Regions from separate parts of the Mitsuaria sp. MSU3D genome, predicted to be linked through region 2. Evidence: predicted binding sites of a transcription regulator. Region 2 holds the regulator's gene; the other holds the start of a gene.
What was found. The regulator LexA, encoded in region 2, represses DNA repair genes until DNA is damaged. The targets are predictions, from matches to a motif close to ACTGTATNNNNATACAGT.

Region 1: imuA (translesion DNA synthesis-associated protein ImuA) is a predicted target of LexA. The motif match lies at 3,713-3,730, and genes of this name have one in related genera.

The regions. Positions count from the first base shown of each region.
Region 1 covers NZ_CP200314.1:6,393,827-6,409,056, forward strand. Annotated here, with positions in the region: gene AC1VNM_RS28175 (error-prone DNA polymerase) at 1-1,388, opposite strand, end outside; gene AC1VNM_RS28180 (Y-family DNA polymerase) at 1,422-2,816, opposite strand; gene imuA (translesion DNA synthesis-associated protein ImuA) at 2,767-3,660, opposite strand; gene AC1VNM_RS28190 (sensor histidine kinase) at 3,768-5,138, opposite strand; gene AC1VNM_RS28195 (response regulator transcription factor) at 5,128-5,811, opposite strand; gene AC1VNM_RS28200 (GNAT family N-acetyltransferase) at 6,148-6,738, shown strand; gene AC1VNM_RS28205 (Crp/Fnr family transcriptional regulator) at 6,799-7,455, opposite strand; gene AC1VNM_RS28210 (hypothetical protein) at 7,717-8,544, shown strand; gene AC1VNM_RS28215 (AMP-dependent synthetase/ligase) at 8,693-10,639, shown strand; gene AC1VNM_RS28220 (ABC transporter ATP-binding protein) at 10,639-11,577, shown strand; gene AC1VNM_RS28225 (branched-chain amino acid ABC transporter permease) at 11,606-12,535, shown strand; gene AC1VNM_RS28230 (branched-chain amino acid ABC transporter permease) at 12,569-13,633, shown strand; gene AC1VNM_RS28235 (ABC transporter substrate-binding protein) at 13,766-15,028, shown strand; gene AC1VNM_RS28240 (ABC transporter ATP-binding protein) at 15,095-15,230, shown strand, end outside.
Region 2 covers NZ_CP200314.1:1,238,771-1,254,000, forward strand. Annotated here, with positions in the region: gene AC1VNM_RS05675 (SPOR domain-containing protein) at 1-450, shown strand, start outside; gene AC1VNM_RS05680 (CvpA family protein) at 519-1,007, shown strand; gene purF (amidophosphoribosyltransferase) at 1,068-2,579, shown strand; gene AC1VNM_RS05690 (O-succinylhomoserine sulfhydrylase) at 2,579-3,814, shown strand; gene gltX (glutamate--tRNA ligase) at 3,811-5,211, shown strand; tRNA gene AC1VNM_RS05700 (tRNA-Ala) at 5,356-5,431, shown strand; tRNA gene AC1VNM_RS05705 (tRNA-Glu) at 5,474-5,549, shown strand; tRNA gene AC1VNM_RS05710 (tRNA-Asp) at 5,732-5,808, shown strand; tRNA gene AC1VNM_RS05715 (tRNA-Ala) at 5,856-5,931, shown strand; tRNA gene AC1VNM_RS05720 (tRNA-Glu) at 5,994-6,069, shown strand; tRNA gene AC1VNM_RS05725 (tRNA-Asp) at 6,172-6,248, shown strand; gene AC1VNM_RS05730 (helix-hairpin-helix domain-containing protein) at 6,314-6,619, opposite strand; gene lexA (transcriptional repressor LexA) at 6,637-7,314, opposite strand; gene AC1VNM_RS05740 (asparaginase) at 7,438-8,364, shown strand; gene AC1VNM_RS05745 (organic hydroperoxide resistance protein) at 8,473-8,907, opposite strand; gene AC1VNM_RS05750 (MarR family winged helix-turn-helix transcriptional regulator) at 8,957-9,514, opposite strand; gene AC1VNM_RS05755 (ATP-binding cassette domain-containing protein) at 9,671-11,692, opposite strand; gene prmB (50S ribosomal protein L3 N(5)-glutamine methyltransferase) at 11,689-12,591, opposite strand; gene dapE (succinyl-diaminopimelate desuccinylase) at 12,588-13,739, opposite strand; gene AC1VNM_RS05770 (PilT/PilU family type 4a pilus ATPase) at 13,772-14,938, opposite strand; gene dapD (2,3,4,5-tetrahydropyridine-2,6-dicarboxylate N-succinyltransferase) at 14,995-15,230, opposite strand, start outside.

The DNA.
Region 1 (15,230 bases), 5.2 Mb from region 2:
CCGACGTCGCGCAGCGCGCTCTTCACGCGGTAGGAGATCACCACCGCCGCCAGCGCCGCGCGTTCGCGCGTGTACTTGCGGTAGAGGTACTGGATGACCTCCTCGCGGCGCTCGTGTTCGAAGTCGATGTCGATGTCCGGCGGCTCGTTGCGTTCCTTGCTGATGAAGCGCTCGAACAGGACCTGCATCCGCGCCGGGTCCACCTCGGTCACGTGCGTGCAGTAGCAGACGATGGAGTTCGCCGCGCTGCCGCGGCCCTGGCACAGGATGCCCTGCGAACGCGCGAACTGGACGATGTCGGCCACCGTCAGGAAGTAGTGCTCGTAGCGCAGTTCCTCGATCAGTGCGAGCTCGCGCTCGATCTGCTCGCTGGCCGCGGCCGGCACGCCCTCGGGCCAGCGACGGCCCGCGCCCTCGTAGGTCAGACGGCGCAGATGACTGGCCGGCGTCTGGCCGTCGGGCACGACCTCGGACGGGTAGTGGTAGCGCAGTTCGTCGAGGCTGAATTCGCAACACTCGACGACGCGCAGCGTCTCGGCGAGCAGGTCGGCCGGGAAGCTGAGCGCGAGGCGGCTGCGGTGGCGCAGGTGGCGCTCGGCGTTGCGGTCCAGCGCCTGGCCGCACTCGGTCAGCGGCTTGCCCAGGCGTGTGGCCGTCAGCACGTCCTGCAGCGGCTTGCGGCTGCGCACATGCATGGTGACGTCGCCCACGGCCACCAGCGGGATCTCGGTCAGCGCGCCGGCCTCGCGCAGGCGCAGCAGGCGGATCTCGTCGTCGGCGTGCTGGGGCTGGTCGATGCCCAGCCAGCAACGCCCGGTGAAGCGCGACAACAGCCAGCGCGCCATCGACAGCAATTGCGCCGGCGTCGCATGTCGGTCGGGGCAGGCGATCACGACGCAGTCGTCCAGCGTCTGCGGGCCGATGTCGGCCCGCGTGCAGTGGTAGGTGCCCTTCTCGGCCGAGCGCCGCAGCCGCGAGATGAACTGACACAGGTTGCCGTAGCCGTTCAGGCTGCAGGCCAGCACCACCAGCGTGAACGGGCCTTCGTCCCCCGCATCCTGCTCGCCCAACGCGCCCAACGCGCCCGACGTGCCCAACGCGCCTGAGGCGCCTGAGGCGCCTGAGGCGCGCCCTGAGGCGCCGCTGGGTTCAATGAGGAACTGGCTGCCCACCAGCAGCTTCATGCCGTGCTGCTTCGCGGCCACGTGCGCGCGCACCATGCCGGCCATGCTGCACTCGTCGGTGATCGCGAGCGCGGCGTAGCCGAGCTCCTTGGCGCGCACGACCAGTTCCTCGGGCCAGCTCGCCCCCTTCAGGAAGCTGAAGTTGCTGAGGCAGCGCAGTTCGGCGTAGTCGGGAAGGACCGAGGCGCCAGGGAGGGCGGACATGGTGAGCGGCCTGTACGAACGGAGGGTGCCTGATCAGGCATACATCCCGTGCAGGAACCACGCCTGCACGGCGGACTTGTCGTCGTCGCCGTTGCCCGTCCCGCTCAGCCGTTCCTGATAGACGGCCAGCACGCCGGCGTTCTCGTTGACGGCGATCCAGTAGTCGCGGGTGACCTTGCGGTGCGCCTTCGTGTCGGGGATGCGGTCCCACCAGCCGCCCTCGATGCGATCCGGCCCGACCAGCAGCGTCAACGGGCCCTGGTAGTGCGGCCGGTGCTCGCGCACCGCCAGCCGCAGCGGCGGGTCGAGCAGGAAGGCGGGCTCCGGCACGGCCGGCGCGCGCACCGCCGCCTGCCGACCCTTGCGGCGGGAGGCCGTCCGGCCGTCGCCGCAGGTTCGCCAGCGCGTCTGCCATTCGGGTCGGTGATCGTCACCCAGGACCGGCTGCTGCACCCGCTCAGGACCGAGCCGCGCGGCGATGCGTTCCAGGGTCAGGTACAGCGTCTCGCCGGTGCGCACCACGTCGGGCAGCAGGGAGCCGCTGTCCTCCACCAGCGCCTGCACGCCGACCGCCTCCAGCCGCAGTTCACCGACCGGCGCCAGCAACTGGGTCTTGGCCAGATGCTCGGCCATCAGCCGGCAGAAGTGTTCGAGCTCGCGGATCGGCTCGGCGGTGCGGATCGTGAGGCAACCGCCTTCGCCGGCGTCCTTGGCGCGCATCGAGTCGTGCACCCAGTGCAGCGTGACGCCGGTGGCGCCCGCATGGCGCGCCGCCAGCCAGCCGCACAGCCGCATCAGCAGCGGCCGCGTGCCCAGCAGCAGCGCGGGCGCGTGGTCCTCGCGGCAGGGGAGCTCGACGCGGGCGTGGAAGTCCTCGGGCAGCGCGACCCAGGCGTGCGCCTCGGGCCGCAGGCCGTAGGCCTGGTCCAGCATCGTCAGCAGCGCCGCGCCGAAGCGGCGGCTGATGCCGCCGCGCGGCAGCGCCCGCAACTGGCCCAGTGTGTTGATGCCGGCGCGGCTCAACGGTTCCGCGTGTTCCGCGCCGGCGCTCAGCGCCTGCAGCGGCAACGGGTCCAGCACCGCCTGCAACAGCCGCCCGCCGAGGTCAAGCACGCCGCAACGCGCCAGTACCAGCGCGGCGGTGGCCGACGGCGCCCAGCCGATGCCCACGGCGCCCAGGTCGGGCGCTTCGTCGCTCAGGCGCGCCTTCAGCGCGGGCAGGCCGCGGAACAGCCGCAGGCTGGCCTCGACCTCCATCACGACGGCGTCCTCCATCAGCGCCACGCGCGGCGTGAACTGCAGGCACCACACCGCCAGGCCCGCCTGCGTCTCCGCGCAGATCCCCCAGGGATGCGGCGGCGGCGCGGTCGACGGGTCCTCAAACGGTGCCGGCGGACGAGGCGGCAGGATCAGTGCGACCCACAACATGGGAGAACTCCGGGAACAGGGTGAGCGCCACGGGCTCGTGGAGGGATTCGGACACCGTTTCGAGCAGGGGCCCGGCACTGCCCTGGCCCTTGCCGGCCGACTCGTTGACGGTGTCGGCCACGTCGGCGACCGGCACCGTCATCGGCGCCACCGGGCGCATCGTGCTGGGCCGCATCACGCGCGGGGTCAGGACATGCTCGAGCCCGCCGGGGATCGAGGCCAGCCGCAGCGGGGTCTCGTGGGCGGGGCCTTTGCGCTTGAGGATCTGGACGTCCAGGGCCCAGTCGACATCGATCGTCGCCAGCACCCGCAGCGGCGCCGGCGACGGGTCATGACGGGCCGCCAGCGGCCGGAACAGGAACACCGGTCCTTCGAACGACTGCGCCAGCACCTGTAGCCGCCGCAACTGCTCGGGCGCGGCTTGCGGCAGCCAGGCCAGCACCGCGCCGGCGGCATTGGACTTGATCAGCTGTTCGGTGCACCAGAGCCGCTCCGACGGCGCGCGCGCGTCGATCCAGACGAGGTGGCGCTCATCCAGCCCCAGGTGCATCAGGCCGGGCAGGTGGGGGCGCTTGGGCGGTCCGACCATCGCCACCGCGGCACCGTCGGCGACGACGCGTCGGAGCGACGGTCCCGCCAACCGCCATTCGGCCAGCGAGAACTGCGGCAGCAGCACTTCGGTCAACTGGCGTCCGGGCCAGCCGCCCCCGGGCAGCTCGGCGTCCAGCGCGTCGAAGCCGCTCGGCCAGACGGTGTCGGTGCCGCGGCCCAGCGCGTCGCCGCGCCAGATCGCCTCCGCCACGGCAGGCGGAAGTGGGGCGAGAGGGGCGGACAGGGCAGGCATGGCGGGCGTCGTCGAGAGACAAAAACGCCGGTTGAGGAACCGGCGTGAGATCACTGTATGTGCATACAGTATAGGAGGACGACAGCCCCGTCCAGGGCTGTTTCAACTCAAGTCGGGAGAATGTCCCGATGGCCGGCCGGCACCTCGGCGGAGGCGGGCGACGTGGGAAAAGCGAGTACGAATCGCGTACCCCCACGGGCCGGCGCTTCCAGGCTGACGGTCCAGCCCAGGTGCTCGGCGACGCGCTTGACGATGGCCAGGCCCAGGCCCGCGCTGCCGGCGCCCGCCGGGTCGACCTGCATGAAGCGGTCGAAGATCCGGTCGCGCACCGCCGGCGGGATGCCGATGCCGGTGTCCTCGATGACCACGCGGCCGGCCTCGAGCCGGATGTCGACGCGGCCCTGGTCGGTGAACTGGCAGGCGTTGCGGATCAGGTTGCCCAGCGCGATGGCCGCGAGCTCGGGCCGCGCGGGCACTTCCAGGCCGGCGTCGGCGGACGCGGCATGCAGCGTCATCTCGACCTCCTTGCCCTTGAGCAGCGGCCGGCAGCGTTCCATCTCCTGGCGCAGCAGCGGCAGCAGCGCGGTCGGCGGCGCGCCGATGCTGGCCGGGTCGCGCGACAGCAGCAGCATCGCGACGACGCGCTCGCTGGTGTCGGCCGCGGTGCGCCGGATGCGCTCGGCCAGTTCGACCATGTCGTCGCGATCGTGCAGCCGCGCTTTCAGGATTTCGGCGGCGCCCAGCATCACAGCCAGCGGCGTTCTCAACTCATGGCTGACATCGCCGGTGAACCAGCGCTCGCGGTCCAGGTAGCGCTGCTGCGCCTCGGTCTTGGCCGCGAACGCACGCGACAGCACGCCCAGTTCGTCGGTCGAGTCCAGCAGCGGATATTCGCGCGGCGCGGTGTCGGTCTCGACGGCGCGGGCCAGCGCGGTGACCGGGGCGACGATGCGGCTCGCGGTCAGTTGCGCCAGGAACAGCGCCAGTCCCAGGCAGCAGACGAAGGCCAGGCCGAGCAGGCCGTAGACGCCCGCCTCGATCTTGGCGAAATCCTCGTCGCGGTCGGTCAGCACGAAGACCGTCCCGAGGTCGTCGCGGACCAGGGCGGTGAAGGTGGCGTCCTCCTGCGGCAGCGTGTACTTGCCCGGCGGCTTGCCGCGCAGTGCCTGCGGGATGGCATCGCCCTTGTAGAGCGTGACGCTGGGCGGCAGGTCGGCTTCCAGGCCCTGCTTCTCGCGGGCGATCAGCTCGTCGGCGGTGCGGTCCAGGCGCTGGTCGACGAGGCGGTCCTCGATGCTCGAGGCGATGCGCACCGCGGCGACCGCGAAGGCGCCGCAGACCAGCAGCGTCAGCAGCAGGAAGGCGGCGGCCACGCGCGTGCGCAGCGTGGTCGGCGCGGCCGTCGAGCGGCCGGCGCGGGCTTCGCCACGAGGGTGGCCGCGTGGATCGCCGGGGTCGCGCCGCGGCTCATCCCGCATCGGGCGACACCAGCCGGTAGCCGATGCCCGGATGGGTCTTCAGCAGCGGGACGGGGAAGGGCTTGTCCAGCGCCGCGCGCAGCGCGTGGATGTGGGTGCGCAGCGCGTCGCTGTCGGGCGGATCGTTGCCCCAGACCTCGCGCTCGAGGTCCTCGCGGCGGACCAGCTTGGGCGCTTCGCGCAGCAGCGCGGACAGCAGCTTGTAGCCGGTGGGCGTCAGCTGCAGCGGCTTGCCGGCGCGGGTGGCTTCGAGCGTGTCGGGATCGAAGCTGACGTCGGCGTAGCTGACCGCCGAACTGAGGTTCAGGCCATGCGAGCGCCGCATCAGCGCCTTGAGGCGGATCTCCAGCTCGACCAGGGAGAAGGGCTTGACGAGGTAGTCGTCGGCGCCGCTCTCGAAGCCGGTGACCTTGTCGGCGATCGTGTCGCGGGCGGTCAGCATGAGGATGGGGGTGGGGCGGCGGAAGTCCTTGCGCAGGCGCCGGGCGACATCCAGGCCGTCCAGGCCGGGCAGGGTCAGGTCCAGCACGATCGCGTCGTAGGAGCCGGCGGCGGCCTGCGCCAGCCCGCCCAGGCCGTTGCGGGCCACGTCCAGCGCGTAGCCCATCGGCTCGAGGTAGGCGAACAGGTTCGCGACGATGTCCGGGTTGTCTTCGATGACCAGCAGCTTCATCACGAGGCTCTCGTTCCTGCGGCGCCGGGCGCCGCGTCGTCCTGAGGGACGGGACCCGTTGGGGGAGAGGTCCCCCCGCGAGACCCGCGGATGCCGGGAATGCTATGCGAGCGGGGCCTGTCCGACCTGTCCGCGGGCTGTCGGCACCGCCCTCGCGAGGGGCATCCCCCTGTGATGCGGACACAAGGTGGGCGATTGGCGCGCGACGGGCTCGAAGCTTCCGCGGTTCCATGCGCTTGGTCACGTTTCGTGACGCAAGTCCGGGCCTGTCACCGACCGCCCGGTCGACGCTGCACTTGAAATCCGGGTTGGGCGCATAATTTGCGGGTTAACCCTATGCTTGCGCCCTTCATCTCCATCCCCGCCGTCGAGCGGCTCACCGCAACCCGCCGGCTGAGCCTGCGTCCGCCTGCCGCGGCGGATGCACGCGCCTTCCGCGACCTGCTGACCGATCCCGCGAATCGTCGATTCGACGCGGGTGGTCCGGCCGCGTCGGAGCGGCTGGAGCTCTGGCGCGCGCTGTGGACGCGCGACGGCCTGGGGCCGTGGGCGGTGGCGCTGCGGGAGCAGCCCTCGCTGGGCGCGATCGGTTTCGGCGGCTTGAGCCGGGGCCGCATCTGCGGCGCGCCGGCGCTGCTGCTGGAGTTCCACTTCCTGTCCGATCACTGGGGCCGGGGCTATGCGGCGGAGATGGCGACCGCGGCGCTGACGCTGGCCTTCGAGAGCCTGCATGCGACGTCGGTGCACGCGCTGCTGGCGCCGGGCAACACGGCGGCGCGCAAGACGCTGGAGCGTGTCGGCCTGCGATTGACCGGCTCGGTCGCCGACTGCCCGGGCGAGGCGGCGAGCCTGCTCTACGAGATCAACGCGGGCCAGTACGCGGCGCTGCCGCCGGAACCGCCGGAAGCGACACCGTTCGGGGCGTGAGGCCGACTGCCTCGACCGTCGTTGTCGAGTCCATCGTCGACCGGTCAGACGAGCACATCGCTACTGCTGCGGATACACCCTCAACCCCGCCAGATCGAGCACCCTGAGCCCGCCGTACTCGACGGCGATGAGGCGCTGTTCCTGCAGGTGGCGCAGCGCCTCGTTGACGCGCTGGCGCGAGAGCCCCACCAGGTGTCCCAGTTCCTGCTGCGTGATGCGCAGCAGTCCGTTCACCCCGGGGTAGAGCTGCGGGTGGAACAGCGCCGCCAGGTTGCGCGCCACGCGCAGGTCGGGGTCGCTCTGGCGGTCGATCTCGCGCGCGGCGATGAACTGGCCCAGCCGCTCGTTGAGCTGGTTGAGCACGTAGCGGTTGAAGGCCAGGCTGGTGGCCAGCAGTTCGTGGAAGCTCTCCAGCGGCAGCCCCGCCACCACGCTGCGCCGCAGCGCCTGGATGTTGTAGCGGTAGGCCTCGCGCTTGAGCAGCGTGCCCTCGCCGAACCAGCCGCCCGGCGGCACGCCGGTGAAGGTGACCTGCCGCGCCGCCGCCTCGTCGTTGCTCATCTTCAGCAGTCCGTCGATGACGCCGAACCAGAAGTTGGCCTCGCGCCCGATGCGGCAGATCCGCTCGCCGACCTCGACCTCCGCCACCTGGATGCTGGAGGCGACGCGTTCGCGCAGTTCGGGTTCGATCGCCTTCAGCCACGGAATGGCGCTCATCTCCTGCGCGCTCGCGGCCCGCGCGCGCAAGCGGATCGGCTGCGTCGGCACAGCCCCCGAGAGGGGCGTCTGCAGGGCCGCATGCAGGGGGGAACCTGGCGCGGCGTGGACAACGGTGTCGGGGGTCGGGGCCATCCCCCGTTCATCGCGCCGGCGCATGACAGGAACCTGACGCGGTGCCCTGGGGGAAACACGGAGCAGGAACCTGTTTGACAACCCAGTTCACTAGCGCAGCTTCTTACCTTTTTGACGTGTGGCCTGATGTTTTCTGCAATAACGACGACGCCTTCTTTTCCAATCGCTGTTGGCGCCACCATCCCGGTCAGCCGGTGGACGTCCGAGGACCAGCTTGCCAAGGACCAGTACCACGCCGAGGTCCGCTCGCAGCTGAATGACATCACCAGGCAGACCGACGCGCTGCTGGATCGGCACGCCCCGAAGCTGCTCGCTTCCGCTGAGGACGTCCTGACCGCGATCAAGGCGCAGGCCGCTCACTCGATCGTGGTCAAGGAGACGGTCGACCGTCTCATGAAGAGCGAACACTGCGGTCTCAGATTCTTCGTGGAGCGGGCCGGGGTGCTGCTGAAGGCGGCGCAGGAGTCGCGAAGTGAAGATCCCGGCGCTTCCACGCAGAGGCGCCAGCGCTATCTCGACGAATTGATGTCCCTGAACCGTTGCATGCTGTCGATCGCCGTCAAGGACTTGACCAGCGACGGGACCCAACCGGAGTCGCCGTGTCCGGATGAGATCGTCATTCCCGGTAACGTCCCCCAGTTCGGATACCTGATCGGCAAACTCACACAGCGCTGCAAGGAAGGCAACGACTGGCTCATCGGGCGCCGGCTCAGGTCGTTCCACGATCGCTGGCGCGTCGACCTGAAGAAGCCGGACGCTCTGGCCGAGCTGCAGGGAGACTTCCGCGGGCTGTGCACCGCCATTCGGACCGCCGAAGCCCCGCGTCTTCTCGGGCTCTCCTGGCCTGGGCTCGGGCCTCGTCGCGGACTCCCGGCCCTGACCATCGCGTCCGTGCCGCAACAGCCCGTCGGGCACCAGGCACGCGCGGACGCCATCGAGAGAACGCCCGCCTGATCCGGGAAAACGCTCCCCCGAAGTCTCCCTAGGACTGTCGTCGCAACGACAACACGACGTCAAAGAGCCGGCCTACAGTCGGCGCAACCCCGCGGCCAGAGCGCCTCCATCAGAGAGGCGACAGCGGGGAAGCACAAAGGAGACGACGGTGGAACAGACCTTCCCCCGCCTGCTGCTCGCTCACGCCGCCCAGCGCCCCCATGCGCCGGCGCTGCGCGAGAAGGAGCTCGGCATCTGGCAGACGCTCGACTGGGCGGCGCTGGCGGCGCTCGTGCGCGACCTCGCGCATGGCTTCGCCGCCGCCGGCATGACGCGCGGCCAGCACCTCGTCGTGATCGGCGAGAACCGGCCCCGGCTCTATGCCTCGATGCTCGCGGCGCAGTCGCTGGGCGCGATTCCGGTGCCGCTGTACCAGGACGCCGTCGCCGCCGAATTCGCGTACCCGCTGCAGAACGCCGACGTCGCCTTCGTCGTCGTCGAGGACCAGGAGCAGGTCGACAAGCTGCTCGAGATCCGCGATCAATGCCCCGCGCTGCGGCGCATCTGGTTCGACGATCCCCGCGGCCTGCGCCATTACGCCGCGGACGGACTCGCCTCGATCGACGGCCTGTGCGACGACGGCCGCGCGCATGCGCTGCGGCATCCCGGCTGGTTCGAACGCGAAGTCGACGCGGGCCGCGCCGGCGACGTGGCGGCGATGTTCTTCACCTCCGGCACCACCGGCCATCCGAAGGGTGTCGTGCACACGCACACCTCGCTGATCGACCGCGCCCAGGCCGGCGCGCGCTTCGACAAGCTCAGCGCCGACGAGGAGGTCCTCGCCTACCTGCCCTGCGCCTGGATCGGCCAGAACGTCTTCAGCTACGCGCAGTGGCTGGCCTGCGGCTACGTCGTCAACTGCCCCGAGTCGGCCAGCACCGTCAGCATCGACCTCAAGGAGATCGGTCCGACCTACTACTTCGCGCCGCCGCGCGTTTTCGAGGGCCTGCTCACCAGCGTGATGATCCGCATGGAGGACGCCGGCGCGCCCAAGCGCTGGCTGTTCGCGAAGGCGATGGCGCTGGCGAACCGCGTCGGCCCGGCGCTGATGGACGGCAAGCCGGTCGGCGGCTGGGAGCGCTTCAAGTACCGCCTCGGCGACCTCGCGATCTACGGCCCGCTGCGCAACGCGCTGGGCTTCTCGCGGGTGCGCGTGGCCTACACGGCGGGCGAGGCCATCGGCCCCGATCTCTTCAGCTTCTACCGCTCGATCGGCATCAACCTGAAGCAGCTCTACGGCTCGACCGAGACCGCCGTCTTCGTCTGCCTGCAGCCGGACCACGAGGCCAAGTCCGACACCGTCGGCGTGCCCATCGATGGCGTCGAGATCAAGCTCGCGGACAACGGCGAGATCCTGGTGCGTTCGCCGGGCCTGCTCCAGGGCTACTACAAGAACCCGGAGGCGACGGCCGAGGTGCTCGGCGCCGACGGCTGGTATCGCACCGGCGATGCGGGCTTCCTCGACGCGGGCGGCCATCTGAAGATCATCGACCGCGCCAAGGACGTCGGCCGGCTGCGCGGCGGCGCGCATGACGGCGCGATGTTCGCGCCCAAGTACGTCGAGAACAAGCTGAAGTTCTTCGCCTTCGTGAAGGAGGCGGTGGCCTTCGGCGATGGCCGCGACCGCGTCTGCGCCTTCATCAACATCGACTTCGAGGCCGTCGGCAACTGGGCCGAGCGCCGCAACCTCGCCTACGCCGGCTACACCGACCTGGCCGGCAAGGCGGAGGTGCTCGGCTTGATCAAGGACTGCGTCGAGAAGGTCAACGCCGACCTCGCCCAGGACGAGCGCCTGGCCGGCAGCCAGATCACGCGTTTCCTCGTGCTGCACAAGGAGCTGGACGCGGACGACGGCGAGCTCACCCGCACGCGCAAGGTCCGCCGCGGCGCGATCGCCGACAAGTACCGCGTGCTGATCGATGCGCTCTACGAGGGCAAGACCTCGCAGTTCGTCGAGACGGCGGTGCGTTTCGAGGACGGCCGCAGCGGCAGCGTCAGCGCCGACCTGCGCATCGAGGAGGCGACCACCTTCCCGCACACCCGGAGGGCCGCCTGATGAGCGCCAGTCTGACCGTCAATGCAGCGAGCGGCGGCGCCGCGGCCCCGGCCGGCGCGCAGTTCCAGGAGGCCGGCCAGGCCGTGCCGCCGACGACGCCGGCGCAAGGCGCGGCATCGCCGCGCTCCGCAGGCGACCCGGCGCCGGGCCGGCGCATCGGCGAGGTGATCCTCGAGGTCGAGCACATCTCGCTGTCCTTCGGCGGCGTGAAGGCGCTCAACGACATCAGCTTCGACGTCCGCGAGCACGAGATCCGCGCCATCATCGGCCCGAACGGCGCCGGCAAGAGCTCGATGCTGAACTGCATCAACGGCGTCTACCAGCCGCAGCAGGGCGACATCCGCTATCGCGGCGAGGACGTGCGCCAGTGGAGCCCCCGCACGCGGCTGCGCCGCATGGCCGAGCGCGGCGTCGCGCGCACCTTCCAGAACCTGGCGCTGTTCAAGGGCATGAGCGTGCTGGACAACATCATGTCCGGTCGCAACCTGCACATGAAGCGCCACCTGCTGTGGCAGGCGCTGCGGATCGGGCCGGCGGTGCACGAGGAGATCGAGCACCGCGAGAAGGTCGAGCGCATCATCGATTTCCTCGAGATCCAGGCGCATCGCAAGACGCCGGTCGGCGGCCTGTCCTACGGGCTGCAGAAGCGCGTGGACCTGGGCCGCGCGCTGGCGATGGAGCCCAAGGTGCTGCTGCTCGACGAGCCGATGGCCGGCATGAACGTCGAGGAGAAGCAGGACATGTGCCGCTTCATCCTCGACGTCAACGACGAGTTCGGCACGACCATCGTCCTGATCGAGCACGACATGGGCGTGGTCATGGACATCAGCGATCGCGTCGTGGTGCTCGACTACGGGAAGAAGATCGGCGACGGCACGCCCGACGAGGTGCGCGCCAATCCCGAAGTGATCCGCGCCTACCTCGGCGCGGGCGAGTGACGCCGGGAAGAAGACAAAGGAAACGATCATGGGCTTCTTCCTCGAAACCGTCTTCGGCGGCCTGATGGCCGGCATGCTCTACGCGCTGGTCGCGCTGGGCTTCGTGCTGATCTTCAAGGCCTCCGGCGTCTTCAACTTCTCGCAGGGCGCGATGGTGCTGTTCGCGGCGCTGGCGATGGCGCGCTTCGCCGAATGGTTCCCGCAGTGGTTCGGCTTCGAGAGCCTGCTGCTGGCCAACGTGCTGGCGCTGGCGGCCGCCGCGGCCTGCATGGTCGTCGTCGCCTGGCTGGTCGAGCGGCTGGCGCTGCGCGGACTGGTCAACCAGCCGGCGATCACGCTGCTGATGGCGACGCTGGGCATCAGCTACTTCCTCGACGGCGCCGGGCAACTGATCTTCGGCAGCTCGACCTACAAGATCGATGTGGGCCTGCCGAAGGATCCGCTGTTCGTGCTCGGGGACACGTTCCCGGGCGGGCTGCTGCTGAACAAGGAAGACCTGTACTCGGCCGTGATCGCCGGGGCGCTGGTGGGCCTGCTGTCGCTGTTCTTCCAGAAGACCCGCACCGGCCGCGCGCTGCGCGCGGTCGCCGACGACCACCAGGCCGCGCAGTCCATCGGCATCCCGCTGTCGCGCATCTGGGTGATCGTCTGGTCCGTCGGCGGGCTGGTCGCGCTGGTGGCCGGGATCATCTGGGGCAGCAAGCTGGGCGTGCAGTACTCGATCTCGCTCGTCGCGCTGAAGGCCTTCCCGGTCGTCATCCTCGGCGGCCTGACCTCGGTGCCGGGCGCGATCGTCGGCGGGCTGATCATCGGCGTCGGCGAGAAGCTGTCGGAGATCTACCTCGGCCCGTCCGTCGGCGGCGGCATCGAGAACTGGTTCGCCTACGTGCTCGCGCTGAGCTTCCTGCTGGTGCGGCCGCAAGGTCTCTTCGGCGACAAGATCATCGATCGCGTCTGAGTCCGTACTCGACGAACGATCAAGGAGACGACCGTGTTCTATCGTGAAAACGGCCAGTTCAAGGCCAGCTACCGCGCGGACCTGGCGCTGTTCCCGATCGCGCAGGACCGCCGGGCGGTGATCGCGCTGGCGCTGGTGGCCTTCGTCGCCGTGCCCTGGCTGGCGAGCGACTACACCTTCCGCGCGGTGCTGATCCCCTTCCTCGTGCTGTCGCTGGCGGCGCTGGGCCTGAACGTGCTCGTGGGCTACTGCGGGCAGATCTCGCTGGGGACCGGCGCCTTCATGGCCGTCGGCGCCTACGCGGCCTACAACCTGCAGGTGCGCATCGAGGGCATGCCGCTGCTGCTGTCGCTGATCGGCGGCGGCCTGGCCGCGACGGTCTGCGGCGTGCTGTTCGGGCTGCCGAGCCTGCGCATCCGCGGGCTCTACCTCGCGGTCGCGACGCTGGCGGCGCAGTTCTTCATCGACTGGTTCACCAACCGCGTGCCGTGGGTGACGAACAACTCCTCGTCGGGCTCGGTGAGCGTCGGCACGCTGCAGCTGTTCGGCCTGCCGCTGGAGACGCCGGCGCAGCGCTACCTGCTGTGCCTGTCGCTGGTGGTCGTGTGCGGGATCCTGACCAAGAACCTGGTGCGCGGCGCCATCGGCCGCGAGTGGATGGCGATGCGCGACATGGACGTCGCCGCCGCCGTCATCGGCATCCGGCCGGTGCACGCGAAGCTGACGGCCTTCGCGGTCAGCAGCTTCATCGTCGGCGTGGCCGGCGCGCTGTGGGGCTTCGTGCACCTGGGCGCGTGGGAGCCGGCGGCCTTCGGCATCGACAAGTCCTTCCAGCTGCTGTTCATGATCATCATCGGCGGGCTCGGGTCCATCGCGGGCAGCTTCTTCGGCGCCGCGTTCATCGTGCTGCTGCCGCTGCTGCTGAACCACGTGCCGCATTGGCTGGGGCTGCCGCTGTCCACCGGCGCGGCCTCGCACCTGGAGCACATGATCTTCGGCGCGCTGATCGTGTTCTTCCTCATCGTCGAGCCGCACGGCCTGGCCCGCCTGTGGTCCACCGCCCGTCAAAAGCTGAGGCTGTGGCCGTTCCCTCATTGAGGGCGCCTTGAATCCCACCGATTTCAAACCGCACCGCAGAGTGCACCACCAGGAGACGACACCATGAGCTTGAAGACCTTCGCGCGTGGCGCGCTAGGCGCGGCAACGCTGGTCGCAGCCGCGCTGCCGACGATGCTGCCCGCCGTGGCGCAGGCGCAAGCCGCGACCGAGCAGTTCATCCCGCTGCTGGTGTATCGCACCGGCCAGTTCGCGCCCTTGGGCATGCCCTGGGCGGACGGCAAGCAGGACTACCTGAAGCTGATCAACGCGCGCGACGGCGGCGTGAACGGCGTCAAGCTCGCCTTCGAGGAATGCGAGACCGCGTACGACGCCGCCAAGGGCGTCGAGTGCTACGAGCGCCTGAAGGGCAAGGGCGGTGGCGCATCGGGCTTCGACACGCAGTCGACGGGCATCACCTTCGCGGTGACCGACAAGGCCTTCGTCGACAAGGTCGTCGTCGAGACGCCGGGGTACGGCCTGTCGCAGTCGGCCGACGGCACCGTCTTCGAATGGAATTTCCCGCTGCTCGGGACCTACTGGACCGCCGCGGACGTCATGCTGCAGGACATCGCGAAGAAGGAGAAGGGCTCGCTCAAGGGCAAGAAGATCGCGCTTGTCTATCACGACAGCCCCTACGGCAAGGAGCCGATCCCGCTGATCCAGAAACGCGCCGCGGCCGAAGGCTTCGAGGTGCTGCTCTACCCGGTCACGCCGCCCGGAGTCGAGCAGAAGTCGACCTGGCTGCAGATCCGCCAGCAGCGGCCGGACTACGTGCTGTTCTGGTCCGCCGGCGTGATGACGCCCGCAGGCATCCGTGAAGCGCAGGCCAGCGGTTATCCGCGCGAGAAGATCTATGCGATCTGGTGGGCCGGCTCGGACCACGACGTCAAGGACATCGGCGCCGGCGCCAAGGGCTACAACGCGATCACGCTGCACAACAGTTCGGCGAAGGACAAGGTCCATGACGAGCTGAAGAAGTTCGTCTACGACAAGGGCCAGGGCACCGGCCCGGCCACCGGCATCGGCGCGATCGCGCACACGCGGGGGATGATGATCTCGATGCTGCAGGTCGAGGCGATCCGCACCGCGCAGGAGAAGTTCGGCAAGGGCAAGGTCATGACACCGGAGCAGGTGCGCTGGGGCTTCGAGAACCTGAACCTGAGCGCGGACCGGCTCAAGGCGCTGGGCTTCGGCGAGGTCATGCGCCCGGTGCAGACCAGCTGCGCCAACCACATGGGCACGGACTGGGCGCGCATCGTCCAGTGGGACGGCGCGAAGTGGAACCTCGCGTCCGACTGGTACCAGTCGGACAAGACCCACATCGATCCGCTGGTCAAGGAGTACGCCGCCAAGTACGCCAAGGACAAGAACCTGAAGCCGCGCAGCTGCGGTTGAAGGCTGCTTGAGTTCCGCTTGAGTTCCGCTTGAACCCCGCTTGAACGCCGCCTGAGCACCACCGCCATGCAAGCCACTTCCATCCCTTCCGCCGTCGCAGTGCCCGCGGCTGCGGCTGCGGCGCCCGCGCTGCTCGACGTCAACGGCATCGAGGTCATCTATCACCACGTGATCCTGGTGCTCAAGGGCGTCTCGCTGCGCG
Region 2 (15,230 bases):
GAGCCCGCCCGCCCGGCGCGCGTCGAGCCCAAGCCTGAACACAAGCCCGAGGTCAGACCCGAGACCAAGCCGGAACGCAAGCCCGAGCCCAAGGTCGACGCCAAGCCCGAACGCAAGCCTGACCCGAAACCCGACACCCGCTCCGCGGATGCTGCCCGCGCCCAGGCGCTGCTGGAGGGGCGGCCCTCTTCCGAGAGAAAGCCGGACGCGGCCGCGTCCGCCGCGCGTTTCATCGTGCAGGTCGGTGCCTACGCCGACGGCAAGGCCGCGCAGGATGTGCGCGTGAAGGTCGAGCGCATGGGCCTGAAGACGTACACGCAGGCGGTCGACACGGCGGACGGCAAGCGCATCCGCGTGCGGGTGGGGCCGTTCAATTCGCGCGACGAGGCGGACAAGGTCGCGGCGAAAGTCCGCGGCGGCGGCCTGTCGTCGGCCGTGCTGACGCTCTGACGGGCCGGCACGGAGACTGTCACGATGCACGACCATGAACCCGCCTCAGCGCACCTCCGATCGCCGCGATGAACTGGGTCGACCTCGCGCTGCTGAGCCTGCTCGTCATCTCGGTCCTGCTGGGCGCCTGGCGCGGCCTGGTGTTCGAGCTGATGACCATCGCCGGCTGGCTGGTGGCCTACGCGGCCTCGCCCTTCGTGGCGCCGTTCATCGAGCGCTTCCTGCCGGCGGAGAAGATCGGTCCGGCGCTGATCCACGCCCTCGGGCTGGTGCTGGCCTTCATCCTGGTGCTGCTGATCTGGGGCCTCGGCGCGAAGCTGATCCGGGCCTTGATCCACGCGACGCCGCTGGGTGTGCTGGACCGGCTCGGCGGCGCCGCCTTCGGCGTGCTGCGCGCGGTGCTGCTGACGCTGCTGGCGACCGTCATCGTCGACATGACGCCGGCCGTGCGCTCGCAGCCCTGGGCCGAATCGCAGATCGCGCCCTGGCTGCAGGCCACGCTCACGCAGGTGAAGCCGCTGTTGCCCGCGGCCCTGCAAGACTACATTCCGGCCTGAGCGTCACGAGCGCTCCGGCCGTCGTTTTCCTCCCGTTCCAGAAGCATTAAGGACCTCCCCATGTGCGGCATCGTCGGTGTGATTTCCAAGGCGCCGGTCAACCAGCTGATCTATGACGCGCTGCTGCTGTTGCAGCATCGCGGCCAGGACGCGGCCGGCATCGTCACGATGCAGGGTCAGAAGTGCTTCATGCACAAGGCGCGTGGCATGGTGCGCGACGTGTTCCGCACCCGCAACATGCGCGGGCTGCCCGGCAACGTCGGCCTCGGCCAGGTGCGCTATCCGACGGCGGGCAATGCCTATTCGGAAGAGGAGGCGCAGCCCTTCTACGTCAATGCGCCCTACGGCATCGTCCTGGTCCACAACGGCAACCTCACCAACGCGCATGCGCTGAAGGACGAGCTGTTCGACGTCGACCGCCGCCACATCAACACCGAGAGCGATACCGAAGTCCTGATCAACGTGCTCGCGCATGAGCTCGAGCGGGCCGGCCGCGACCTGCCGCTGACGCCGGCGCAGATCTTCAAGGCCGTGGGCACGGTGCACAAGCGGATCAAGGGCTCCTACGCCGTGATCGCCCTGATCGCCGGGCATGGCCTGCTCGCGTTCCGCGACCCCTACGGCATCCGCCCCTTGTGCTTCGGCCAGGCGGCCGACGGCGAGGTCATGGTCGCCAGCGAGAGCGTGGCGCTCGAAGGCACGGCGCACACGCTGACGCGCGACCTCGCGCCCGGCGAGGCCCTGTTCATCGACACCCACGGCACGGTCCACACGCAGCAGTGCGCCGAGAACCCGACGCTGAACCCCTGCATGTTCGAGTTCGTCTATCTGGCGCGCCCGGACTCGGTGATGGACGGCATCTCGGTCTACCAGGCCCGGCTGAACATGGGCGAGACCCTGGCCCAGCGCCTGATCTCGACGATCCCGCCGAGCGAGATCGACGTCGTCATCCCGATTCCCGAGTCCAGCCGCCCGTCGGCGATGCAGCTCGCGCACCGCATCGGCAAGCCGTATCGCGAGGGCTTCGTGAAGAACCGCTACGTCGGCCGGACCTTCATCATGCCGGGCCAGTCCACGCGCAAGAAGTCGGTGCGCCAGAAGCTCAACGCGATCGGCCTCGAATTCAAGGGCCGCAACGTGCTGCTGGTCGACGACTCCATCGTGCGCGGCACGACCTCCAAGGAAATCGTCCAGATGGCCCGCGAGGCCGGCGCGAACAAGGTCTACCTGGCCTCGGCCGCGCCGCCGGTGCGCTTCCCCAACGTCTACGGCATCGACATGCCGACCAAGGAGGAACTGATCGCCCACGGCCGCTCGATCGAGGAGATCCGCCAGTTCATCGGCGCCGACGCGCTGATCTACCAGGACGTCGATGCGATGAAGCGCGTGGTCGGCCAGCTCCGCCCGGGGCTGAACGGTTTCGAGGCCTCCTGCTTCGACGGCACCTACATCACCGGCGACGTGTCGGCCGAGGACTTCGCCACGCTGCAGGCGCAGCGCAAGTCGCAGCCGGAGGAAGAGGACATGCCGGCGCGCAGCCGTCTGGCGCTGCAGAGCGGCGGAGACCAGTGATGGGCAACGACAAGAAGGGCGGCATCCCGCGCGTGGACCTGCCCGCCGACGTCCGGCTGGACACGCTCGCCGTCCGCGAAGGCCTGCCGCCGTCGCCGTGGGGCGAGAACTCGGAAGCGCTGTACCTGACCAGTTCCTTCGTGCATCCGGACGCAGCCACCGCCGCGCGCCGTTTCGCCAACGAGGAAGAGGCCTTCGTCTACAGCCGCTTCTCGAATCCCACGGTCATGATGATGGAGCGCCGGCTCGCCGCGCTCGAAGGCACCGAGGCCTGCATCGCGACTTCGTCGGGCATGTCCGCGATCATGCTGCTGGTCATGGGCCTGCTGAAGTCCGGCGACCACGTGGTGTGCTCGCGCTCGGTGTTCGGCTCGACCATCAAGCTGCTGCAGGGCGAGTTCGGCAAGTTCGGCGTCCAGACGACCTTCGTGTCGCAGACTGACCTGGCCGAGTGGAAGGGGGCCCTGCAACCCAACACGAAGCTGCTGTTCGCCGAGACGCCGACCAATCCGCTGACCGAGGTCTGCAATGTCGCCGCGCTGGCGGAGATCGCGCACGCGCACGGCGCGCTGCTGGCCGTCGACAACTGCTTCGCCTCGCCCGCGCTGCAGCAACCGGCGAAGATGGGCGCGGACTTCATCATCCATTCCGGCACCAAGTACCTCGACGGGCAGGGCCGCGTGATCGCGGGCGCGATCTGCGCCTCCGCGAAGCACGTCGACGAGGTGTTCACCCCCGTGATGCGCTCGGTGGGCATGTCGCTGTCGCCGTTCAACGCCTGGGTCGTGCTCAAGGGCATGGAGACGCTGTCGGTGCGCATGAAGGCGCAGACCGCGAGCGCCGCCGTGTTGGCCGAATGGCTGGAGGCGCACCCCGGCATCGAGCGTGTGTACTACCCGGGCCTGAAGTCGCATCCGCAGCATGAGCTCGCGATGCGCCAGCAAGGCGGGCAGGGCGGGGCGGTCGTGTCCTTCATCGTGAAGAGCGGTGGCGAGGACGGCGGCCGCGCCGCGGCGTTCCAGGTGATCGACCAGACTCGCATCTGCTCGATCACCGCCAACCTCGGCGACACCAAGACCACCATCACTCATCCGGCCAGCACTTCGCACGGCCGGCTCACCGAGCCGCAGCGCCAGGCGGCCGGCATCACGCAGGGTCTGATCCGCGTCGCGGTCGGCCTGGAAGACATCGAAGACATCAAGGCCGACCTGGCCCGCGGTTTGAATTCCCTATGACGACTCCTTCCACCCCGGTCCGCACCCGCATCGCCCCGTCGCCGACGGGCTTCCTGCACCTGGGCACAGCGCGCACGGCACTGTTCTCGTGGGCCTACGCGCGCCATCATGGCGGCGAATTCGTGCTGCGCATCGAGGACACCGACGTCGCGCGATCGACGCAGGATTCGGTCGACCAGATCCTGGCATCGATGCGGTGGCTGGGCCTCGAGTACGACGAAGGCCCGGTCTACCAGATGCAGCGCCTGGAGCGCTATCACGCGGTGATCGAGCAGATGATCGCTGCCGGCACCGCCTACCGTTGCTACTGCTCGCCCGAGGAGCTCGCCGCGATGAAGGCGGGCCAGGAGGCGCGTGGCGAGAAGCGGCGCTACGACGGCACCTGGCGTCCGGAGCCGGGCAAGACGCTGCCCGCGATTCCCGCGGGCATCGAGCCGGTGGTGCGTTTCAAGAATCCGGTCGACGGCGACGTGACCTGGGACGACCTGGTCAAGGGACCGATCACGATCAACAACCGCGAGATCGACGACCTCATCCTGCTGCGTCCGGACGGCGTCCCGACCTACAACTTCGCGGTCGTGATCGACGACTGGGACATGAAGATCACCCATGTCTTCCGCGGCGATGAGCACATCAACAACACGCCCTGGCAGATCAACCTGTTCAACGCATTGGGCGCGGCGCTGCCGGCGTTCGGCCACATCCCGGTGATCCTGGGCGATGACGGACTGAAGCTGTCCAAGCGCCGTGGCGCGGTCAGCGTCACCGCGTATGAGGAGAACGGCTATCTGCCCGAGGCGATGCTGAACTACCTGTCGCGCCTGGGCTGGAGTCACGGCGACGACGAGCTCTACAGCGTGGCGCAACTGGTGTCATGGTTCGACGGCAGCCATCTCTCGAAGAGCCCCGCGCAATGGGATCCGGCCAAGCTGGAATGGGTCAACTCGCACTACATCAAGTTGGCCGATGACGCGCGTCTGGCGTCGCTGGTGGCGGTGCAACTTGGCAGGCGTGGCCTGGCCGCGCCGGAGCGCCTCGAAGCGATGTGCGCGCTGTTCAAGGATCGCTGCAGTACCACGGTGGCGCTGGCAGACTGGCTGGCGATGTATGTGTCGCCGGTGACGCCGAGCGAGGCGGACCGGGCCCAGCACCTGACCGATGCCGTGAAGCCGGCCGTGCTGGCGCTGGCGGACAAGCTCGACGCGCTGGCGAATTGGGACAAGGCGTCGATCAGCGCCGCGATCAAGGAAACGATCACGGCGTACGGCATCAAGATGCCGCAACTGGCGATTCCCGTGCGGGTGCTGGCCTGCGGTCGTTCGCAGACGCCGTCGGTGGATGCGGTGCTGGAACTTTTCGACAAAGAAATTTTGTTGAACCGCTTGCGTTCTGTTTAAAACTCGATCTATACTCTCGTTCTCGCTTGAACAGCGCGACGTTCGAAACGAACTTCGAAGCGGCAGACGATGAATTAAACGGGGAGCGCGAGCTCCCCGATGAAATTCAGAAAGCCGAAAAGAAGCCGGGTCGAATTCCCCGAAGGGGGTATAGCTCAGCTGGGAGAGCGCTTGCATGGCATGCAAGAGGTCAGCGGTTCGATCCCGCTTACCTCCACCAAACTTCAGTTTGCGTGGCGCGCGGTTCAAGGAAGAAGGTTCAGTCCCCTTCGTCTAGAGGCCTAGGACACCACCCTTTCACGGTGGCTACAGGGGTTCGAATCCCCTAGGGGACGCCAAGTTTCGAGCTTGGTTACTGACCAGAGATTGAACGAGAAAATCGAAAAATTCTTCGGAAATCGATTTGATCGTTGTCAAAATCAGGTACAGTAACGAAATCGACGCAGCGATGACATCAAGTGATTGATGAAATCAAAGCAAGAAGAGTTTGATGCGACAGATCGAAAGGTCTTGAGTATCTGGAGTGGTAGTTCAGTTGGTTAGAATACCGGCCTGTCACGCCGGGGGTCGCGGGTTCGAGCCCCGTCCACTCCGCCAACACAGTTGAGACTCGGGCGGCGTACCGATTCGATGCGAAAGCATTCGGGGGTATAGCTCAGCTGGGAGAGCGCTTGCATGGCATGCAAGAGGTCAGCGGTTCGATCCCGCTTACCTCCACCAGAACGCCTTCGGGTGTGACGGTTGCAAGGTACGCGCAGTTCGAGTCAAAACAAGCAGGTCCTGTCCCCTTCGTCTAGAGGCCTAGGACACCACCCTTTCACGGTGGCTACAGGGGTTCGAATCCCCTAGGGGACGCCAAGTTTGACAAGGCTTGGCTGCATCGCAGTTCTGTATGGAACTGATTGCTTGCAGCAGAATTTGTTCGCAAATGATATCGATGCACTCAATAGCGTCGTATCTGGAGTGGTAGTTCAGTTGGTTAGAATACCGGCCTGTCACGCCGGGGGTCGCGGGTTCGAGCCCCGTCCACTCCGCCAACATTAAAACCCTGTCGATGCAAATCGGCAGGGTTTTTTCTTTGGTCGTCGCTTTTGTTCTTCAATCAGATATCCGGATACTCGCGCTTGCGCTGCGCCGTATAACTCCACCAATCACGGGGAGGGCCGCCGTTCATGAAATCGACGGCGGCCATATAAGTATCCAGGACGCACGGGTCATGCCGCTGACCGGTGAGTTTGCAAATCCGCTGATACAGCGCGAAGGCATCGGCGCCCACGAGATCCATCGGCTGATGAATCCCCATCAACTCGAAATCCCGCACCATCGCCGGTCCGATGTTGGGAATCTGCCGCAGAGACGCGCATTCGGCGGCCGAGGCTGCTTTGCTGTGCGTCTTTCGCGCGCTCATGAGGGGGATGGCGGCGCTCAGTGAAAGCCGCCGGAACGGATCAGACCGACTGCCAGGCCTTCGATCGCAAACTCCTCATCGGGGGTGACCTCGATCGGTTGGAAGTCCGGGTTCTCCGGCAGCAGGCGAATGCCGTCGGCATGGCGCTGGAAGCGCTTCACGGTGACCTCTTCACCGATGCGCGCCACGACGACCTGGCCATTGCGCGCCTCGCTGATCTTCTGAACGGCGAGCAGGTCGCCGTCCATGATGCCGATGTCCTTCATGCTCATGCCTTTGACGCGGAGCAGGAAGTCGGGCGCCTTCGAGAACATCGAGGGGTCGACGCTATAGTGCTGCTCGACATGTTCCTCGGCGAGGATCGGCGCGCCGGCAGCGACGCGGCCCACGAGCGGCAGCGTCAACTGTGCGAGGCTCGCCAGCGGCAGCGCGAACTGGCTGTGCTCCCGGGCGCGATTGACCTGACGCAAGGCGGTCGACGGCAGGCGGATCCCACGTGCGGTACCGCCGACCAACTCGATGACGCCTTTTCGCGCCAGAGCCTGCAGGTGTTCCTCGGCCGCATTCGCGGACTTGAATCCCAGTTGCTGCGCGATCTCCGCGCGGGTGGGCGGCGAGCCGGTGCTCTCGATGCTGTCGCGGACCAGATCGAAGATCTGCTGTTGCCGGGCAGTGAGTTTGGGCGGTGTATCCACGAGCAAGCCTTTTTTCCATTGAGGACCGGATGTCGAGAACGCGGCGACCCTGATGGTTCAAAAGCCGCCTGAGAATTCATCCAGCATCTGGATTTTTATACAGGAGACGAGAAATTGCAAAGTGTGGCCCAGACCCTCGTGATCATCGGCACCGGCGGGACCATCGCCGGGACCTCCGGCAGCGCGACGGACAACGTCGGCTACAAGGCCGGCTCGCTGTCGGTCGAGTCGCTGGTGAGCGCGGTACCGGCGTTGGCGTCGAAGGCGCTTGAGGCTGAGCAGCTGGCTCAGCTCGACAGCAAGGACATGGATCACGCGACCTGGGCGCGACTCGCTCGTCGGGTGCGGGAGCATCTGGATCGCCCCGAGGTCCGCGGCATCGTGATCACGCATGGCACCGACACGCTCGAGGAGACTGCTTACCTGCTGCAGCGCGTGCTCGCGCCGGAGAAGCCGGTGGTCCTGACGGCCGCGATGCGCCCCGCGACGGCCATCCAGGCGGATGGTCCGCAGAACCTGCTGGATGCGGTGGCTGTTGCCGAAGCCGAAGGCGTGCGCGGCGTCGTCGCGGTCGTGGCGGGTCAGGTGTGGTCCGGCCTGGAACTGCGCAAGACGCACAGCTATCGCCTGAACGCCTTCGAGGCGGGGCCCGACGCTGGTCCACTGGCCGTGGTGGAGGAGGGTGCGCTGCGCCGCTTCCGCGACTGGCCGCAAGGCGAGGCGTTGGGTGTGGGTCTGCTTCCCGAAGACGCGTCGCGGTGGCCTTGGGTCGAGGTGCTCGGCAGCCACGCCGGCTCGGAAGCGCGTTCGCTCGACGCGTGGCGTGCGGCGGGGCTCCAGGGGCTGGTGCTGGCCTGCACCGGGAATGGCACGCTGAATCGTGCGCTCGACGTGCCAGTGCAGGCGCTGAAGGACGCCGGTATCCCGGTCTGGCGAACGACGCGCTGCGCGCAGGGGCGCATCGTCGGCGCGTCCGACGAGCCCGCGGCCGCGCTGTCGCCCTGGGCGGCGCGCATCGAATTGATGCTCACGCTGCTGCGCTCCCGCTGATCTCACCGCGCCAACGAACGCGCGCGCAAGCATGCGCCAACGAAAAAGCGCCGGCATTGCCGGCGCTTTTTTTCCATCGAGAGTCCGGAACGAGCCGGACCCGGATGATCAGACGATCGTCAGCGTGACGTCGATGTTGCCGCGCGTGGCGTTCGAGTACGGGCAGACCTCATGGGCTTCGGCGACCAGCTTCTCCAGCGCGGCGCGGTCCATGCCCGGCACGGAGATCTTCATCGACACGGCGATGCCGAAGGCGCCCGGCTTGTTGGCGTGGGGGCCGATGCCGACTTCGCTGGTGATCGAGACTTCGGCCGGCAGCGCGACCTTGTTGCGACCCGAGACGGCCTTCATCGCGCCGATGAAGCAGGCCGAGTAGCCCGCCGCGAACAGCTGTTCCGGGTTGGTGCCGGGGCCGCCGCCGCCGCCGAGTTCCTTCGGCGTGGACAGATCGACCTTCAGCGCGCCGTCGGACGATTGCGCGGTGCCTTGACGGCCGCCGGTGGCGGTGGCGGTGGCGGTGTAGAGGGCTTTTTCGATGGCCATGTGAGGCTCCTTGGTGGTGATGGGTGAGGGGTGAAAGGACAACTCGGGGTCAGGTCTCGCCATCCTCGTCGACAGTGACGGGATCAGCGGGATCGCGTGCCAGATGGGTCAGTACATTGGCTCGCAATTCATGCAGGCGTCTTGTCAGCGACTCCAGTTCGGCGGGACCGCAGGCGCTGGCGCAGGCCAGTTGTTCGGGGATGGAGACGGCTTGCTCGCGCAGTGCGCGGCCGGCGGGCGTCAGGTGGATCTCGACGCGGCGCTCATCGGCCATGGCGCGGCGGCGTTCGATGAGGCCGTTCGATTCCAGGCGTTTCAGCAGCGGCGTCAGCGTGCCGGAGTCCAGGTTCAAGCGTTGCCCCAGATCGGAGACGCTCGGGCCGTCGGTCTCCCACAGCACCAGCATCGCCAGGTATTGCGGATAGGTCAGGCCCAGGGGAGCCAGCAGCGGCTTGTAGAGCTTCGTCATCGCCAGCGAGGTCGAATAGAGCGCGAAGCACAGCTGAACATCCAGCTTCAGCCAGTCCGTGCCCGCGGGCACCGGCTGGGCGCGGGTCGCGGCCGGGGCGGCGGCGATCTGCGGGTTGAAGCACTTTGTGTTCGGCATGAGCTGAACTATAGCGAGCAATTAAATTGCACGCAATTGAAATGGTCTTTGAAGGCGGTTGACGGGAACTATCGGCGGCGGCGGCGCGAAGTTCCAGAAAGAAAAACGCCCCGGGGACAAGGGTCCACCAGGGCGTCGCTGTGGAGCGGGACGGGCTCAGCCCGTCGCCTGGATCGCGTCCACCTGCTCGCTGAGCTCCAGCCACCGCAGTTCCGCGGCCTCGATCTCGTCGCCGATGGCCTTCAGGCGCTTGCCGGCGTCCGCGATCTGCGCGGGCGTCTGGCCCGCGCCCGACAGCTGCGCTTCCAGCGCGGCGCGTTCGTCCGCCCACGCCTTCATGCGGGCGTCGATCTGCTCCATCTCCTTGCGCAGCGGGCGCGTCTGCTCGGACAGCTTCTGACGGGCCTGGCCGCTGAGCTTGCGGTCCTCGCGCTTGACGGGGGCGGGCGGCGTCACTGGCACGGCGGCCACGGGCGCCGCTGCCACGGCCACAGGGGCCGGCGCAGGGGCGGCGGCCGCGCTGCTGGCGCGCGCGCTGCGCAGGGCCTGCTTGGCCTCTTCCTTGGCGAGTTTCGCGGCCTCCTTGGACCGATCCAGCAGCCAGCGCTGGTAATCGTCCAGGTCGCCGTCGAAGGGCGAGAGCTTGCCGTCGGCCACCAGCCAGAACTCGTCGCAGACCTCGCGCAGCAGCGCGCGGTCATGGCTGACCAGCATGACGGTGCCCTCGAACTCGTTGAGCGCCATCGACAGCGCCTCGCGCGTCTGCAGGTCCAGGTGGTTGGTCGGTTCGTCCAGCAGCAGCAGGTTGGGGCGCTGCCAGACCAGCATCGCCAGCACCAGCCGCGCCTTCTCGCCGCCCGACAGGCTGCCCACGTCCTGGTTCACCATGTCGCCGACGAAGCGGAACTGGCCGAGGAAGTCGCGCAGCTCCTGCTCGCGGGCGTTCGGGCTGACCTCCTTGGCCAGCCGGATCATGTGCATCAGCGGGCCTTCATCAGGCCGCAGCACGTCCATCTCCTGCTGCGCGAAGTAGCCGATCGACAGGCCCTTGCCCTCGGTGATCGTGCCGCCCATCGCGCGCTGCATGCGGGCGACCGTCTTCACGAAGGTCGACTTGCCCTGGCCGTTCGCGCCGAGGATGCCGAAGCGCTGGCCGGCCAGCACCGAGCGGTCGATGCCGCGCACGATGACCTTCTCGCCCTCGTCCGTGTCGTAGCCGACGGACACGGTGTCGAACATCAGCATCGGATTGGGCAGGTTCAGCGGCTCGCGGAACTCGAAGCTGAAGTCCGACGCCGTCAGCACCGGCGCGAGGCGCTCCATGCGCTCCAGCGCCTTCACGCGGCTCTGCGCCTGCTTGGCCTTGCTGGCCTTGGCCTTGAAGCGGTCGATGAACTTCTGCAGATGCGCCATGCGCTCCTGCTGCTTGCTGAAGGCCTGCTGCTGCTGGAGCATGCGCTCGGCGCGCATCGACTCGAACGCGGTGTAGTTGCCGCCGTAGCGGTACAGCTTTGCATCGTCCAGATGCAGCGTGACCTTGGTGATCGCGTCCAGGAATTCGCGGTCATGGCTGATGATGATCATCGTGCCTTCATAGCGCTGCAGCCACGCTTCCAGCCAGACCAGGGCGTCCAGGTCCAAGTGGTTCGTGGGCTCGTCCAGCAGCATCAGGTCGGACGGGCACATCAGCGCGCGCGCCAGCTGCAGCCGCATGCGCCAGCCGCCGGAGAAGCTGTTGACCGGCGCATCGACCTGCGCGCCCTTGAAGCCCAGGCCCATCATCAGCGCCTGCGCGCGGGCGGGGGCGTCGAGGCTGCCGGCGTCCATCAGCTGCGCGTAGGCATCGGCGATGGCGTGACCGTCGTCGGCGGCTTCGGCCTCGGCCAGGGCCTGGCGCGCGGCCATCAGGCGGACGTCCCCTTCCAGCACGAACTCGGTGGCCGGCATGTCGGTCTCGGGCATGTGCTGCGCCACTTCGGCGAGCGCCCAGTGGCGCGGGATCTCCACGTCGCCCTTGTCGCTGTGCAGGCGGTCGGTCAGCAGCGAGAACAGGCTGGACTTGCCCGCGCCGTTGCGGCCGACGAGGCCGACCTTCTCGCCGGGTTGCAGCACGACGCTCGCGTCATCGAGAACGACCTTGGTGCCGCGGCGCAGCACGATGTTGCGCAGCGTGATCATGGGGAAACTCCTTGTTCGTCGTCATCGCCGAAGCCCGCGGCGACCAGCGCCTCGCGGGTCAGCAGCAGGACCTGGTCTTCGCCGGCGGAGGTCTCCAGCCAGGCGGATTCAAGTTGGGGGAAGGCAGCCTCGAAGAAGGCGCGCTCGTTGCCGATCTCCAGGACCAGCACCGCGTGCGGCGTCATCCGGGCGGGGGCGTCGGACAGCAGCGTGCGGATGAAGTCCATCCCGTCGGCGCCGCCCGCGAGGGCGAGTTCGGGCTCGGCGCGGTACTCGTGCGGCAGCGCCGCCATCGAGGTGCTGTTCACGTACGGCGGGTTGCACAGGATCAGGTCGTAGGGACCCTGCGCCGGCGCGAGGCCGTCGCCCTGCAGCAGCCGGATGCGATCGCCGAGCTGATGACGCTCGACGTTGATCGCCGCCACGGCGAGCGCCTCGGCGCTCAGGTCGATGGCGTCGACCGCCACATCGGGCCAGGCCATCGCGGCCAGCACGGCCAGGCTGCCGTTGCCGGTGCACAGGTCCAGCACGCGGGTGGTCTGGTCCGACAGCCACGCGTCGATGGTCGCGTCGGCCAGCAGCTCGGCAATGAAGCTGCGCGGCACGATGGCGCGCTCATCGACGTAGAAGGGCACGCCCTGCAGCCACGCCTCGCGCGTCAGGTAGGCGGCGGGCTTGCGCGTCGCGATGCGTTCGGCGACCAGCGCCTCGACCTTCGCCCGGCCAGCGTCGTCGACGGCGTCGGCCTCGTGCTCGTCCAGCGCATCCAGCGGCAGGTCCAGCGCCCACAGGCCCAGCCAGGCGGCCTCGTCGAAGGCGTTCGTCGTGCCATGCCCAAACGAAACGCCCGCCTCACGGAGGCGGGCGGCCTGGGCCTCGATCAATTCCAACAGCGTCACAGCAGCAGATTCTCCAGGGTGCGTCGGTAGATGCGCGTCAGCGGCGCGATCTGGTCCAGCGGCACGTATTCGTCGATCTTGTGGATGCTCGCATTGAGCGGTCCGAATTCCACCACCTGCGGGCAGAGCTTGGCGATGAAGCGGCCGTCCGAGGTGCCGCCGGTCGTGGACAACTCGGCGGTCACGCCGGTCTCGGCCTCGATGGCAGCGCCGATCGCCGCCGACAGCTCGCCCACCGGCGTCAGGAAGGGCTCGCCGGACAGCGTCCAGTCCAGCGTGTACTCGAGGCCGTGGCGGTCCAGCAGCGCATGCACCCGCTGGCGCAGAGCCTCCGGCGTCGATTCGGTCGAGAAGCGGAAGTTGAAGTCCACCACCATCTCGCCCGGGATCACGTTGCCGGCGCCGGTGCCGGCGGCGATGTTGGAGATCTGGAAGGTCGTCGGCGGGAAATAGGCGTTGCCGCGATCCCAATCGCTCGCGGCCAGTTCGGCCAACGCCGGCGCGGCCTGGTGGACCGGGTTGCGCGCCAGATGCGGGTAGGCGACGTGGCCCTGCACGCCGATCACGCGCAGCTTGCCGGAGAGCGAGCCGCGCCGGCCGTTCTTGACGGTGTCCCCGAGGCGCTCGACGGAGGTCGGCTCGCCGACGATGCAGTAGTCGAGCCGCTCACCGCGTGCGCGCAGGCGCTCGACGCAGACCACCGTGCCGTCACGCGCCGGGCCTTCCTCATCGCTCGTCAGCAGGAAAGCGACGCTGCCACGATGGTCGGGATGCATCGCGGCGAAGTCTTCCGCGGCGACGACCATCGCCGCCAGCGAGGTCTTCATGTCGGCCGCGCCGCGCCCGTACAGGCGGTCGCCTCGCACGGTCGGGACGAAGGGATCGCTGCTCCACTTCGCGAGGTCACCGGTGGGCACGACGTCGGTGTGGCCGGCGAAGACCAGCAACGGACCGTCCGCCGACTGTCCGCGGCGCACGGCCCACAGGTTGCTGACGCGGAAGTCGTCCGGCCCGCTGTCCATGCGTTCGAGCGTGAAGCCCGCCCCGGCCAGCCGCGCGCCGATCAATTCCAGGCACCCGGCATCGGCCGGCGTGACCGACGGGCGGGCGATCAACTGCTCCAGCAGCGCGAGGGTCAGGTCGTCCATCGGTCGGTGGGATCGTGTGTGCGGCGCGGGCCTCAGCCCGGCTGCACGTCCAGCGTGATGGAGGTGAAGTTGGCGGTGTCCTCGGCCGGTTCTTCCCGCTTCGGTGCGCCGGGGCCGCCGGGCTTGACGCCGGGGCCGTCGTTCTGCAGACGCCAGAGCAGGTTGGTCGGCGAGTCGGCAAAGGCCAGACCTTCCTCGCGGGTGATCGTGCCCTCGGTGATGAGGCGGGCGAAGTGTTCCTCGAAGCTCTGCGAGCCCTCGGCCATCGACTTCTCCATCGCCTCCTTGACGCCGGCGAAGTCGCCTTGCTCGATCAGCTCGGCGACGAGCTTGGTGTTCAGCAGGATTTCCGTGACCGGCACGCGGCCGCCCGCGGCGGCGCGCACCAGGCGCTGCGAGACCACCGCCTTCAGGCCGGCGCCCAGGTCGTTCAGCATCGCCGGACGCGATTCCGGCGTGTAGAAGGACATGATCCGGTTGAGCGCGTGGTAGCTGTTGTTGCCGTGCAGCGTGGCGACGACCAGGTGGCCCGACAGCGCGTACGAGATCGCGGCGGTCATCGTCTCGCGGTCGCGGATCTCGCCGATCAGGATGCAGTCCGGCGCCTGGCGCAGCGCGTTCTTCAGCGCGATCTGCAGTGACGCGGTGTCGCGGCCGACCTCGCGCTGGTTGACCAGCGAGCGCTTGTTGGTGAACAGGTATTCCAGCGGATCCTCGATCGTGAGGATGTGGCCGGTCATCGTCTGGTTGCGGTGCTCCAGCATCGACGCGAGCGTGGTGCTCTTGCCGGTGCCGGTCGCGCCCACCATCAGGATCAGGCCGCGCTTTTCGGTGATCAGCTTGGCCAGGATGGGCGGCAGGCCCAGGCTGTCCAGCGTCGGGATGACGTGCGGGATGTGCCGGAACACCGCCGCGATCGAGCCGCGCTGGCGGAAGCCCGACAGCCGGAAGCTGCCGACCTTGGGGATGGAGACCGCCAGGTTGAGCTCGCCGTTGGTGTCGAGCTCGGACATGTGCTGCGGGTCGACGACCTCGGAGATCAGCGCGCGCGGCTGGGCCGGGGTCAGGAGTTGATCCGACAGCTGCAGCATCTGCCCGTTGATCCGGATCAGCACCGGCATGTTGGCCGACAGGTAGGTGTCGGATGCGCCCTTCTCGGCCATCAGGCGCAGGATGCGCTCCATGTTTCCCGTGCTCATGCGGTCTCCTCCGGACGGATGATCTTCTTCAGCGTGGCGTCGTGAGGCTCGTGGGCTCAGGCGCGCAGCAGTTCGTTGATGGACGTCTTCGCGCGGGTGCCGGCGTCGACCTTCTTCACGATGATGGCGGCGTACAGGCTGTACTTGTCGTTCTTCGGCAGGCTGCCGCTGATGACGACCGAGCCGGCCGGGACGCGGCCGTACGAGACGGTGTCCGTCTCGCGGTCGTAGATCGGGGTGCTCTGGCCGATGTAGACGCCCATGGAGATCACCGAGTTCTCCTCGACGATCA